Regions from separate parts of the Sphaerimonospora mesophila genome, predicted to be linked through region 1. Evidence: riboswitches for the same ligand, from Rfam matches in the RefSeq annotation. Region 1 holds a riboswitch; the other holds the start of a gene.

Region 1 (7,117 bases):
CCATCCGGTCCAGCACGACGTTGCGCCGCTTCAGCAGCCGTTCGCGGTGCTTGCGGCCCAGGTTGGGATCGGTGGCGTTGGGATCCTGTACGGCACCGGCCAGCGTCGCGGCCTGCGGCAGGGTGAGGCGGGACGCCGGGACGCCGAAGAACCGCTTGGCCGCCGCCTCCACGCCGTAGGCGCTCGCCCCGAAGTAGGCGATGTTGAGGTACTTCTCCAGGATCTCGTCCTTGGTGTACTTCTTCTCGACCGCCATCGCGTGCCGCAGCTCGGTGAGCTTACGCGCGTAGCTGGCCTCCAGCGCCCTGGCCTTCTCCTTCTCGGTGACGGCGGAGTTGAGCAGCACCTGCTTGACGTACTGCTGGGTGATGCTGGAGCCGCCCTGGCTCACCCCGCCCGCCTGCAGGTTCCTCGCGAACGCGCGGATCGTCCCCTCGATGTCGATCGGCCCGTGCTCATAGAACCGGTAGTCCTCGATCGAGATGATCGCGGTCTTCATGATGTCGGCGACCCGGTCGAGGGGGACGACCTCGCGATACTCCTCGTAGAACCTCGCGATCTCCCGGCCCCTGGCGTCCTGCACGATCGTGACCTCGGCCGGGGGAGGCTCCGCCAGGTCCACCGGCTTGAGCTGCAGCTCGTCGGTCGCGAAGGCGATGCCGAAGCCCACACCCCCGACGGCGGGTAATGCGATCGCCGCCAGCACCGTGCCCGCCGCCGTCCCCAGCGCGGCCAGGCGCACGATCTTCGACGCGGCCCCCGAGCGGCCCTCGCGCCGTCCAGACATGAAACGCCCCGTTTCTTTCCTGTTCTGCTGCTGCCGTCCGAAAGGCAGCAGCAAAACAGATCGACCGCCTCATGTCTAATACGTAATGAAGATGCGATTGATATCGGTTCATGGATGATCGCAGGTCATGCCGGTTGCGCCGGGACCGCCGCACGATCAGCGGCCACGGCGGCCGGCCTCGGCGTCAGCCGCGAGGGGCGGGCCTGGTGCCGATGACCGCGGTGGCGTCCAGGTCGTCCGACCCGGTCAGGCGCGCGGTCAGCCCGCCGCCGACCACCGCTTCGACGGCCGGTCGCGCCTGGTTCCGGCCCGTCTCGACCAGCAGGTGGCCGCCCGGCGCGAGCCAGTCCGGCGCCTCGGCGATCACTCGCCGCACGATGTCCAGCCCGTCGGCTCCGCCGTCCAGCGCCACCTGCGGTTCGTGCAGGCGGGCCTCCGGCGGCAGCAGCCCGATCGCCTCGGTGGGCACGTAGGGCGCGCTGGCGACCAGGACGTCGACCCGGCCGCGCAGCGTGCCGGGCAGCGCGTCGTACAGGTCGCCCCGATGCACCCGGCCGCCCACGCCGTCGACGTTGCGGCGGGCGCACCGCACCGCCGCCGGATCGATGTCGGCGAGGTGCAACTCGACCGGGTGAGCCGTGCCCGCCGCCGCTGCCAGCGCGGCCCCTATGGCGCCGGAGCCGCAGCACAGGTCGACCACCACGGGCCGGGTGCGGGCGGGCAGGCCGCGGATGAGCGCGATCGCCTGGCGTGCGAGGAACTCGGTGCGGCGGCGGGGGACGAACACCCCTGGCTCCACCGCCATCCGCAGGCCGCAGAACTCCGCCCAGCCCACGACGTGTTCGAGGGGGAGACCGGACGCTCGCCGCGCCACCATCGCGGCCAGCTCGTCCGGTGTACGCGCGGCGCGGACGAGCAGACCCGCCTCGTCCTCGGCGAAGACACAGCCGGCCGACCGGAGCCTGGCCACGATCTCGGACATGGGGAGCAGGGGAGAAGAGGAACCCGACATAGGGCGCCTTTCGGAATGCCGTGGGGCTCCGATCGCCTACGCGGGGCGAGGGGAGGGGAGCACCCGACCCGATCTGACGGAAATGGGGCTCACCTCCTCGGGACGATCACTTGCGAGGCGCAAACGCTATCAGAGGCGGTCACGGCCCCCGGCGGCCGGCCCGTCGTACGGCCCGTCATACGGCTCGGCGGGCCGTACGACGGGCAACGGCGACCGGTTCAGGGCCGATCGGTGATCGGGACGTAAACGGCGCCGCCCTGGTCGCGGAACTGGGCGGACTTCTCGGCCATCCCCGCCGTGAGCGCCTCCGACTCCGTCAGCCCCCGCTCGGCGGCGAACCGCCGAAGGTCATGGCTGATCTTCATGGAGCAGAACTTCGGACCGCACATGGAGCAGAAGTGCGCGGTCTTGGCGGGTGCGGCCGGGAGCGTCTCGTCGTGGAACGACCGGGCCGTGTCGGGGTCGAGCGACAGGTCGAACTGGTCCTCCCAGCGGAACTCGAACCTCGCCTCCGACAGCGCGTCGTCCCACGCCTGGGCCAGCGGATGGCCCTTGGCCAGGTCGGCGGCGTGCGCCGCGATCTTGTAGGTGATCACGCCGGTCTTCACGTCGTCCCTGTCGGGCAGGCCGAGGTGCTCCTTGGGAGTGACGTAGCACAGCATGGCCGTGCCGTACCAGCCGATCATGGCGGCGCCGATGCCGGAGGTGATGTGGTCGTAGCCGGGGGCGATGTCGGTGACCAGCGGCCCGAGCGTGTAGAAGGGGGCGTCGTCGCACAGCTCGCGCTGCAGCTCCACATTCTCCTTGATCTTGTGCATCGGCACGTGACCGGGGCCCTCGATCATCACCTGCACGTCGTGCTCCCGGGCGATCGCGGTCAGTTCACCCAGTGTGCGCAGCTCGGCGAACTGGGCCTCGTCGTTGGCGTCGGCGATCGAGCCCGGCCGCAGCCCGTCGCCGAGGGAGAACGCCACGTCGTAGGCGGCGAGGATCTCGCACATCTCCGCGAAGTGCTCGTACAGGAAGCTCTCCCGGTGATGTGCCAGGCACCACGCCGCCATGATCGACCCGCCGCGCGAGACGATGCCGGTCTTGCGGCGGGTGGTCAGCGGCACGTACGCCAGGCGGACCCCGGCGTGCACGGTCATGTAGTCGACGCCCTGCTCGCACTGCTCGATCAGGGTGTCGCGGTACACCTCCCACGACAGGTCGGCGGCCACCCCGCCCACCTTCTCCAGTGCCTGGTAGATGGGTACGGTCCCGATCGGCACGGGGGAGTTACGGATGATCCACTCGCGGGTGGTGTGGATGTCCCGGCCGGTGGACAGGTCCATGACCGTGTCGGCGCCCCAGCGGGTGGCCCAGGTCATCTTCTCCACCTCCTCCTCGATGGAGGAGGTGACCGCCGAGTTGCCGATGTTGGCGTTGATCTTCACGAGGAAGTCGCGGCCGATGATCATCGGTTCGCTTTCGGGGTGGTTGACGTTGGCCGGGATGATGGCCCGTCCCGCGGCCACCTTCTCCCGGACGAACTCGGGGCTCACCCCCTCCCTGACCGCGACGAACTCCATCTCCCGGGTGATCACGCCGCGCCGAGCGTAGGCGAGCTGGGTCACCGGCGCGCCGGTCGCGCGCAGCGCCCGGCCCGGGCCGCCCGGGGCGACGTCGCCGCGTTCGCGGATCCACTCCTCGCGTAGCCGTGGCAGTCCCCGGCCGAGGTCGGTGGTGACGGCCGGGTCGGTGTACGGCCCGGAGGTGTCGTAGAGCCGTACCCGTTCGCCGTTGGACAGCAGGACCTCGCGCATCGGCACCCGCAGATCACCCACGTGGACCTTGGCGAAACGGGGCCCGGAAGGACGGCCTTCGGAAGGACGAGACCTGGAAGAACGCGCGTCGCTCATCTGCGCAACTCCCTTCGCCGGCATTACCCGGAGCAGGTTCTGGCGGTCGGCGGCTGATCGATAGCCGTCCTCTCAGCCCGGTCACACCGGGCTCCCGCGTCGGACGGCGTCACCGTAACCCGGCTCCGGATGACGCGCAAGGGCGTGATCGCCTTACCTGCACGCCATCGCGGCCATGTCCACCGGCAGCGGTCTCCGGTCAATCCCCGCGCGCGTGGTCGGCGGGGTCCGGCAGGACCGCGGCCAGCCGGTCGATCTTCTCGTTGAGCGCCCGGATCTCTTTCATCACCGCGATGTGCTGCTCCAGCTCCAGCGCCTGGTCCTCCTCCCACCGGACGGCGTTGACCTCCTGCTCCATCGCGGAGACGATCACGCCGATGAGCAGGTTGAGGACGAAGAACGCCGAGACCACGATGAAGCCGGCGAAGAAGACCCAGGCCAGCGGCTCGGTGGCCATCACGTCCTCGGCGACCTGCGGCCAGTTCTCCACGGTGAGCACCGTGAACATCGTGAACAGCGACTTTCCGAGGTTCCCGAAGTGCTGCGGCGCCGCCTCACGGAAGAGCCGTTCGCCGATGACGGCGGCGACGTACAGCAACAGCAGCAGCAGGACCAGGATGGAGGCCAGCCCCGGAATCGCGGTGAACAGCGCCGAGACCACGCGGCGCATGTTGGGGACCACGGAGACCAGCCGCAGGACGCGCAGGAACCGGAACAGCCGCAGGATCGACATCGACTGCGAGGCCGGGACGAGCGCCGCCCCGACGACGATCAGGTCGAACCAGCTCCACGGGTCGCGGAAGAACGCCTTCCCCTTCGCGGAGATCCGCAGGACCATCTCCACCACGAAGATCGCCGTGATGGCGTGGTCGATCAGGAAGAAGGCCGTCGAGTATCGGCCCGTCGGGTCGGCGGAGGACTCCAACCCGAGGGTGATCCCGTTCAGCGTGATCACGGCGATGACGGTGCGTTGGAACGCCGGAGCATCCACCACGGTGCGGAGCCGTTCACGTGAGAAAGCGGGCAAGCCGAAACTCCTGGGGGCGAGATTCCTTGATCGCCCGAAATCCTACGTTGCCCGTGCCGCCGGCCGTGGTGCGGGCCCGGGCCGGGCGGCCGCCACAGGGCCCGTTCCCGCAGGGAGCGGCGGTCGTCGCGGATGATGGTCACGTGCTCTTCGACGTCCTGGGCCGGAGACGCGAATCGGAGCCCCCGGACCCAGGTGATCGGTCCTCTCGCTCGTCTTTATGCGTTCAGCCCGGATCAGGGCGCCTCTGCCAGCAGGATCGGGCGCCAGTCGTCCAGCTCGTGGAAGCGGCGCAGCTCGGCCACGCCGGCCAGCCAGCCACCCCAGCCGGCGTACGGCGGACGGGTCTCGTCGAAGCCACTCGACACGAACGTGAGCCTGGTGTGGCCCTCCGAGCCCTCCAGCTCCCAGGACATGACACCCGCGGAGCCCCAGTCGACGGAGATCGAACGGCCGGGGTCGAGATCGATGATCTTGGCGGGCTGCGGGTCGTTGTCGATGCCGCCCATCGCGAAGCGGCCGCCGACCTGCGGCTCGATCTCGATCGGGAAGCCGAACCACGCGCTGACCTCGGCGGAGTCGATCAAGGAGTGGTACACCTTCTCGACGGGGGCGGCGATGACGACCTCGCCCCGCAGCACCGGGTCGGTGAAGTCGCAGCGGGGGCCGATCTCGCGGCCCTCCACGTAGTCGGCCAGGTTGGCGAGCGCCTGGCACCAGAAGGTCTGCAGGACCCCGCGGATGCTGCTTCCGCTGATCATCTCCTGGTAGTCGAAGTGGCTCTGCGAGAGGGTCAGGATGGTCGACTCCGGACCGTCCTCCGCCAGGGTGATCTCCACGGTGGTCTCCACGCCGTCGAGTGACCAGGCCAGCCGCAGCGTTCGGTCGTCGGCGTGCAGCAGCCGCTGGTGGGGCGCGTCGCCCTCGGGGGTGTAGCGCCCCCAGAACTCGTACCGCTCCGGCAGGTCCACCTCGGCGTGCTCGGCCAGCCAGACGCGCAGCGCCGCCGGGTCGGTGAGTGCCTGGTGGACGTCCTTGACCGGGGCGGCCAGGCGGGCGTGGAGCGTCATCGGCTCAGTCATCGGTCTCTCCTTGGGGATGGGGCTTCGGGTAGCAGGCCACGGCGAGTTTGAAGGCGTCGCCCTCGGCTCCGCCGTAACGGGTGAAGATCGTCTGTAGTGCGGACCTCAGGTCGGCCAGGAACTCCTGGCGGCGCTCGGCCGGGACGCGGATCTCGCCGGACACGCCGATGGAGGGCAGCTCCGGCGCGTCGCGGTCGAGCGCCGCGATGTCGGACTGGACCTCCTCCACCAGGTCGAGCAGGTAGCCCAGGCTCAGCTCGTCCTGGGGCCGGCGCAGCCCGCCGACCCGGCCGACCAGCCGGGGCGACAGCCAGTACGAGCGGGCGCAGGCCCGATAGATGCCCTCGTGGATGCCGCGCACCCGCCGCTCGGACACCTGCTCGACCAGTCCCGCCTCGACCAGGCGTTTGACGTGGTAGTAGACGCGCTGCGGCGTCTGATCCAGCCGGGCCGCGACCTCTGTGCAGGTGCGTGGCTCGGCCAGCTGCCGCAGCACCTCGATGCGCTGCGGCTTGAGCAGTGCCTCGGCCTGCTCGATCTGTTCCAGGTACAGGACGTCTCTCATCGCAAAAACAAGCTTGTACGTAAAAAAGCATTTTGTCAATGGCTCACGCGAGGATCGGCAAGGCTCGCGCCGACCCGCAATGAGGACGCGGAACTCGACGCTGACGGCGACGGCCGATCAGGTAGCCGGTCTCGGCCGTGTCGCCCGCCGGCTCGATGGCTTCGTCGTACGCCGCGCGCGACTTCTGACCACTGCCCCGCCGACCGGCAGGTCGGTCAGCGGGGGAGGAGATTCACCGTGAGGATTTCTCGCCCGGCTCGGTCACCTCGTCCGTTCCGCCCGACGAGGGGGCGGAGCGGCGGAAGCGGACGACCAGGATCACCGCGGCGATGACGGCGGCGGCGAGCAGGAGGACCGCTGCGTCGGAGACACCGGAGGAGATCCGGCTCACCCACTGCTCGGCGGCGTACTCCGCGTCCACCCCCAGGAGCCCGGGGAGGGCCGAGGCCCCGTCGAAGAGCAAGAACAGCACTCCGAGGAGGATGAAGAAGACCCCGGACAGCAGCGAGTTGGTGTGCAGGTGCAGCGGCCCCAGGCGGAAGCCCCGCCCCCGGAGCCAGCGCCTGCCGCCCAGGTGGAACCGGTCCCACATCAGCGCGAGCAGGAACATCGGGAAGGCCATGCCGAGCGCGTAGACGGCCAGCAGCGCCCCGCCGTACACCGGGTCGCCGCCGATCGCGGACACGGCCAGCACGCTGCCGAGGACGGGCCCGGCACAGAACCCGGCCAGGCCGTACACCGTG
Region 2 (7,117 bases), on a different contig from region 1:
CGGAGCTTCCTCCCGGCGCAGCGACCGGACCCGACCAGAGGCTTCCTCAACGTGCCGCCACTCGACCGATGCTCTAGCCGACGGCGCTCGCCCGTCGGTCTTTGCACCGTCGTCCGCACGCCTCGGCGATCGGGGCACTAGTCTCCGATGTGTGATCCGACTGCGGCGCATCGGGCCGGCCCAGTTCACGAACGTGCTGGAGACGGTGCTGGGCATCTACACGGCGGCCATGCACCCGCCGTCAGACCAACTGACCGGGCGCATGGCCATCATGCGCAACCACGCCGCCTATCCGGACTTCGTGTGCCTGCTCGCCGAGGTCCCGGAGGAGCGGCGGATCGTGGGGTTCGCCTACGGCTTCCACGGCGCGGAAGGGCAGTGGTGGCACGACGTGGTCCGCCGCGGCCTGTACGATCACGTCGGTCCCGAGGCCTGCGACGACTGGCTCGGCGACGCCCTGGAGCTCGCGGAGATCCACGTCCACCCCGATCACCAGGGCAGGGGCATCGGCCGCCGCCTGATCCACACCATCTGCGCGGATCGCCCGGAGCGCACCGCCGTGCTGTCCACCCACGACGCCCCCACGGCGGCCCGGCACCTCTACCGGGACATCGGCTTCGTCGATCTCATCACGCGGTTCGAGTTCCCCGGCGGATATGAGAACTATGTCATCGCCGGGGCTCGGCTGCCACTGACGGCGGAGGCGCCGACCGGGTGAAGCGCCCGGAACACCTCGCGGGTCGCGCTCGACTGGTTGAAGGTGATGAAGTGGATGCCGGGAGCCCCCTCGTCGAGCAGCCTCCGGCACAGTTCCACGGCGTGCTCGATGCCGAGGCGGCGTACGGCGTCGGGGTCGTCGGCGACGGCCTCGAACCTGGCCGCGACCTCGGGCGGGAACGGCGCGCCCGACAGCTGCTCGGAGCGGGTGATCGTGCTGATCCGGGTGACCGGCATGATCCCGGGAATTATCGGCGTGTCACAGCCGCGGGCCGCCACCCGGTCGCGCAGCCGGAAGTAGTCGTCGGCGCGGAAGAACATCTGGGTGATGGCGTAGTCCGCACCCGCCCGGCATTTCTGGACGAAATAGCTGGTGTCGGACTCGATGGTCGCCGACCTGGGGTGCTTGTACGGGAACGCCGCCACACCGACGCAGAAATCGCCCGCCTGGCGGATGAGCCTGACCAGGTCCTCCGCGTACCCGACCCCCTCCGGATGCTTCACCCACTCGTCCAGCGGGTCGCGGCCGGGCGGATCGCCCCGTAGCGCCAGCATGTTCCGCACGCCGGCGTCGGCGAACCTGCCGATCAGGTGACGCAGCTCGCGGACCGAGTGGTTCACGGCGGTGAAATGCGCCACAGGCGTGAGCGTGGTCTCGTGGGCGAGGCGCTCGACGATGCTCACCGTGCGGTCGCGGTTGCCGCCGCCGGCGCCGTACGTCACGGACACGAACGTCGGCTGCAGCGCCTCCAGCTCCCGGATGGCCCGCCACAGCTGGCGCTCGCCCTCGTCCGTCTTCGGGGGGAAGAACTCGAAGGAGAACGACCGCTCCCCCGCCGTGAGCAGGTCACGGACCGTGGGGACACGATCGGGGAGCCGCGAGGGCAGACCGAGAGCCATGTTACAAGGGTACAGGGATGGGCCGTTGGATCAACGCCGGTTAGGCTCGTGACATGACCCCTTCCGCAGCACCGCTCGACCACGTCCGGCCCGGGGTGGACCGCTCGATCCGGGAGTTCCTGGACCGGCAGCGTCCGCTGTTCGACGACCCGCAGCTGGCCGTCCTGCTGTCCACTGCCGAGGACTTCCTCTCCGGGGGCAAACGACTGCGCCCCGCTTTCTGCTATTGGGGCTGGCGTGCGGCGGGTGGGGGCGAGGAATCGGGGCTGCTCATGGCGGCGGCTTCGTTGGAGTTGCTGCAGGCCAGTGCGCTCATCCATGACGACGTGATGGACGCGAGCGACGTGCGCAGGGGGATGCCGTCGGCGCACCGCCGGTTCGAACGCGTGCACGCCGAATCCGGCTGGCACGGTTCGGCCGAGCAGTTCGGCGAGGGTGTGGCGGTTCTTCTCGGCAATCTGCTGCTCGTGTGGTCGGGCGAGATGTGGCGGACCAGCGGGCTGCCCGCCGAGGCGCTGGCCGTCGCCCAGCCGGTGCACGATCACATGCTCACCGAGCTCATGTGCGGGCAGTATCTCGACCTGCTGGAGCAGGCGCAGGGGGAGAGCACTTTCGACGGCGCGCTGCGGGTCGCCCTCTACAAGAGCGGGAAATACACGGTCGAGCAGCCGCTGCGGCTGGGACTGGTGCTGGCCGCGCGGGGCCGGCCGGCCTGGATCGACCGGCTCTGCGAGCAGTACGGCAGGCAGATCGGCATCGCCTTCCAACTCCGCGACGACATCCTCGGCGTCTTCGGCGACCCCGCCGAGACCGGCAAACCCGCCGGGGACGATCTGCGCGAGGGCAAGCGGACCATGCTCATCGCCCGGGCTCTCGCCGAGGCGTCGGACGCGCAGGCCGAGGCCGTACGCAGCCTTCTCGGCGCCCCGGACCTCGACGAGGCGGGCGTCGAGCGGCTCAGGTCGGTCATCGAGGACACCGGCGCCCTCGCCGCCTGCGAGGGCATGATCAAGAGCTACCTCGACGACGCGCTGCACACACTGGACCAGGCCCCGATCGACGAGACGGCTCGTACGGCACTGGCCGCCCTGGCGGTCGCCGCCACGGCCCGGCGCACCTGAACGCCTGCGTACGCCGGGCCGGGCGGGCCCGTCAGATCTCGGCCTTGTCCAGCCTGGCGCTGAACTCCGCGGCCGCCGCCCCCGGGTCGTCGGCCTCGGTGATCGCCCGGACCACCACGACGCGGCGGGCGCCATACGCCATGACCTCGTCGAGATTGCCCAGGTCGATGCCGCCGATGCCGAACCACGGCCGTGCCGTATCGAGACCGGCGGCGTGCGCGAGCAGCTCCGGGCCCGGGGCCGACCGCCCCGGTTTGGTGGGCGTCGGCCAGACCGGTCCGCAGCAGAAGTAGTCCACCCCGGGCTCGGCCGCGGCGGCGGAGGCCTCCGCCGCCGAGTGCGTCGACATGCCGATCAACACCTCCGGCCCGAGGATGTCCCGGGCGAGCGGCACCGGGAGGTCGCCCTGGCCGAGATGGAGGATGTCCGGCCGGGCGGCGTACGCGACGTCCGCCCGGTCGTTCACCGCGAGCAGCGCACCGTGCCTGTCGCAGGCGTCCCGGAACACCTCGAGAAGTCCGAGCTCCTCGCCCGCCTCCAGGCCCTTCTCCCTGAGCTGGACGATGTCGACACCGCCGGCGAGGACCGCGTCGAGGAACTCCGCCAGGTCGCCGCGGTCTCGCCTGCCGTCAGTACAGAGATAGAGCCTGGCCCGCGCGAGCCGCTCTCTGATATCGGTCAACGTCAGAACCCGAGCGCCTGGGCCCTGCGCTTGACCTCGGTGTGCCGGCCCGCCCTGATCGCGTCGATCGGCGACCCGGGGAGCGAGTCGTCCGGGGTGAACAGCCAGCGGATCGACTCGACCGGGTCGTACCCGGCGTCGGCCAGGACGGTCAGCGTGCCGGGAAGCCCCTTCAGCACGTCACCGTCGGCGATGAACGCCGCCGGCACCTGTGGCTCGCCGCCGCCCCTGCGGACGCCGACGAGCTTCTTGTCCTTGAGAAGTTGCTTGGTGCGGCCGATCGTGAGCCCCAGGCTCTGCGCGGCCTCTGAGAGGAGGAGCCATTCCCCCACGAGCTGGTCGGTTTCCGGGTCGATCTGTGCAACAGTAAGTGTCACGAAACCACCATTACCACAGGCAGGCGGCCGCGAAACACCTCGATTAGTTCAGGATGCAGTCGCGGAGCGGTACGGCCGGATCGGCCAGCCTGACCGGATCGACCTTGCGGCCGCCCTCGACGATGCGACGGCCCTGGACCACGTCGCGCGGACGGTCCACGGTGAGGAGGGCCGTCAGCCTGTCTTCCCTGGTCAGCCAGCACACCGTCCACTTCGCGTCGGTGTGGGGGTCGCCGCGCCGCAGCAGCCGTACGGCCGGGCCGTGCTGCGGGTGCCCGGCGAACTGGACCATCCTGCCGAACTGCTCTGACCAGAAGTACGGCACGGGGTCATAGACCGCCTCCTCCCCCAGCAGCGTGGCCGCCGCCGTGTCCGGGGCGCTGAGGGCGGTGTCCCAGTGCTCGACCCGCAGCCGCCGCCGGAACCTGCGCGACCACCAGTTCGCGCAGTCGCCGACCGCGACCACGCCGGGCAGCGCCGTCTTCAGGTGCTCGTCGACGAGCACGCCGTTGTCCAGTTCGACACCCGATCCCTTCAGCCACCCGACAGCGGGGCGCACGCCGACACCGGTCACCACGACGTCGGCCTTGACCCGGGCGCCCGACATGAGCGTGACGCCGCCGGAGTCGACCGTGCCGACCATCGCGCCGAGCCGCAGCTCCACGCCCGCCTCGGCGTACCAGGGGATGGTGTGGCCGCCGACGTCGGGGCCGAGGGCGGCGGCGAGCGGCGTCTCGCCGGCCTCGATCACGGTCACCGCACAGCCGGCCCTGGCCGCCGCCGTCGCCACCTCGGCGCCGATCCAGCCGGCGCCGATCACCGCGACCCGGGCCCCGGCGACCAGCCGCTCGCGCAGCGCGATCGCGTCGTCGATGGTGCGCAGCACGTGCTGGCGGCCCTCACCGCGCAGCCGGATCGGCGCCGCGCCGGTGGCGATGACGAGGCCGTCGTAGTCCACCTCGCCCTCGGTCGTCTCCACCACGCCATCGCGCAGGCCCTTCGCCGCGGCGCCCAGGCACAGCCGTACGTCCAGCGCGTCGAGATCGGAGTCGACGACGGTCGAGTCCGTCTCGCCGAGCAGCACCGCCTTCGACAGCGGCGGCCTGTCATAGGGGCGGTGCCGTTCCTGGCCGATCAACGTGATCCGCCCGGCGTACCCCTGGGCGCGCAGCGCCTCGATGCTCCGTACGCCGGCCAGACCGGCCCCCACAACCACGACGTGATCCACATCTTGACCATAGATTGTCAACCCCGGCGCACGCCAATCCCGATCTGGTAACGAGTTGGGCAACTGCTAGGGTTGGGGACGCAAGAGGACGTAAGACGCGCGGGAGCCCGGCGGTCCGGGCTGAGAGGAGAGCGGAAGGCTCTCGACCGCCAGAGAACCTGATCCGGGTAATGCCGGCGAAGGGAGCGGATGGTGCCGAGCGTGGAAGTCACACCGGAGGCGACGTCGGCCGCGGACGTGATCGTGGTGGGCGGCGGTGTCGAGGGTCTGTCGGTCGCCTGGCGTGCAGCCCGGCGGGGGATGTCCGTCGCGGTCGTGGATCCGGACCCCGGCAGCGGCGCGACGCACGCGGCGGCCGGGATGCTCGCCCCGGTGAGCGAGGTCACCTACACCGAGGAGCCGCAGCTACGGCTCGGCCTCGCCTCGCTGGCGCTGTGGCCGTCGTTCCGCGACGAGCTGGAGGACGACAGCGGTGTCGGGCTCGACTACCGCTCCGACGGCACGCTGAAGATCGCCTACAGCGCCGACGACATGGCCGTACTGGACGAGCTCGCGACCTTCGAGCAGACGCTCGGCCTGCGGGTGGAGCGGCTGACCGGACGCGAGTGCCGGAAGCTGGAGCCGATGCTCTCGCCGTCGATCCGCGGCGGCATGCTGGCCCGCGACGACGCCTGGGTCAACCCCCGCCTGGTGGCGCGGGCCCTGCTCGCCGCGCTGGACAGGAACGGCGGCACGCTCATCGCCGAGCGGGCCGTCGAGCTCACCCCGCGGGGGGTGCGGCTGGCCTCCGGCACGGTGGCCGCCGCGCCGCGCGTCGTCGTCGCGGCCGGGTCGTGGTCGTCGCGGCTGCTGCCCGGGCTGCCCGTACGGCCGGTCAAGGGCCAGATCCTGCGGCTGCGCGGCCCCGCCGACTTCCTCACCAGGTGCGTGCGCGGGCTCGTGCACGGGTCGCCCGCCTACCTGGTCCCGCGCGGCGACGGCGAGATCACGGTCGGCGCGACCGTGGAGGAGCTGGGCTTCGACGGCCGGGTGACGGCAGGAGGCGTGTACGAGCTGCTGCGCGACGCCCGTGAGCTGGTTCCGGGGCTGACCGAGCTGGAGCTCGCCGAGACGACCGTGGGCTTCCGCCCGGGCACCCCCGACAACCTGCCGCTCATCGGGCCGGTCGACGCGCCCTGGCCCGCCGGTGAGAGCCGGGAGATCGACGTGCTCGCGGCGACCGGGCACCACCGCAACGGCATCCTGCTCACTCCGATCACCGCGGCGGCCGCCGCCGCTTTTCTGACCGGCGACGCGGCGCCGGAGATCGTGAAGTTCTGCGATCCGGGGAGGTTCGCCAAATGAAGGTCACCGTCAACGGGGTCGAGACCTCGCTGGACGACGAAGCGACCGTGATCGTCGCCGTACGCACCCTGACCGCGGCGGCGGCGGGCATCGCGGTGGCGCTGAACGGCGAGGTGGTGAGCCGCGGCGCCTGGGCGACGACGCGGCTGTCCCCGGGTGACCGGGTCGAGGTGCTGACGGCGGTGCAGGGAGGATGACCACGGTGAGCGAGGACGTCTTCGTCCTGGGCGGGGAGAAGTTCGCCTCCAGGCTGATCATGGGGACGGGCGGCGCGCCCTCCCTCGAGGTGCTCGACCAGGCGCTGGAGGCGTCCGGGACCGAGCTGACCACGGTGGCGATGCGCCGGCTCGACCCCGCGGCCCGGGGCTCGGTGCTCGACGTGCTGCGGGCCCGCGGCGTCAGGCCGCTGCCGAACACGGCGGGCTGCTACACCGCCGGGGAGGCCGTGCTGACCGCCCGGCTGGGCCGCGAGGCCCTGGAGACCGACTGGGTGAAGCTGGAGGTCATCGCCGACGAGCGGACGCTGCTGCCCGACCCCATCGAGACGTTCGACGCGGCCGAGCAACTGGTCGCCGACGGGTTCACGGTGCTTCCGTACATCGGCGACGACCCGGCGCTGGCGCGGCGGCTGGAGCAGGCCGGCTGCGCCGCGGTGATGCCGCTCGGCGCGCCGATCGGCTCGGGGCTGGGCATCAGGAACCCGCACAACATCGAGTTGATCGTGGAGGCGGCCGGCGTCCCGGTGATC

The links. A riboswitch is a leader RNA that binds a small molecule or an ion and turns the genes downstream of it on or off. The one in region 1 is predicted to bind thiamine pyrophosphate.
Region 2: it holds a riboswitch for thiamine pyrophosphate, as region 1 does, so the genes downstream of both, thiO (glycine oxidase ThiO) here and thiC (phosphomethylpyrimidine synthase ThiC) in region 1, are expected to answer to the same signal.

Annotation. Positions count from the first base shown of each region.
Region 1 is NZ_BCBX01000031.1:212,126-219,242, forward strand. It holds gene AP234_RS05335 (transglycosylase domain-containing protein) at 1-787, opposite strand, end outside; gene AP234_RS05340 (putative protein N(5)-glutamine methyltransferase) at 972-1,799, opposite strand; gene thiC (phosphomethylpyrimidine synthase ThiC) at 2,018-3,604, opposite strand; TPP riboswitch at 3,693-3,808, opposite strand; gene AP234_RS05350 (ion transporter) at 3,900-4,727, opposite strand; gene AP234_RS05355 (SRPBCC family protein) at 4,964-5,809, opposite strand; gene AP234_RS05360 (ArsR/SmtB family transcription factor) at 5,802-6,374, opposite strand; gene AP234_RS05365 (cytochrome c biogenesis CcdA family protein) at 6,607-7,117, opposite strand, start outside.
Region 2 is NZ_BCBX01000060.1:4,259-11,375, reverse strand. It holds gene AP234_RS32495 (GNAT family N-acetyltransferase) at 152-718, shown strand; gene metF (methylenetetrahydrofolate reductase [NAD(P)H]) at 664-1,617, opposite strand; gene AP234_RS32485 (polyprenyl synthetase family protein) at 1,671-2,738, shown strand; gene thiE (thiamine phosphate synthase) at 2,770-3,411, opposite strand; gene AP234_RS32475 (Rv2175c family DNA-binding protein) at 3,423-3,797, opposite strand; gene AP234_RS32470 (FAD-dependent oxidoreductase) at 3,841-5,025, opposite strand; TPP riboswitch at 5,115-5,227, shown strand; gene thiO (glycine oxidase ThiO) at 5,227-6,369, shown strand; gene thiS (sulfur carrier protein ThiS) at 6,366-6,566, shown strand; gene AP234_RS32455 (thiazole synthase) at 6,563-7,117, shown strand, end outside.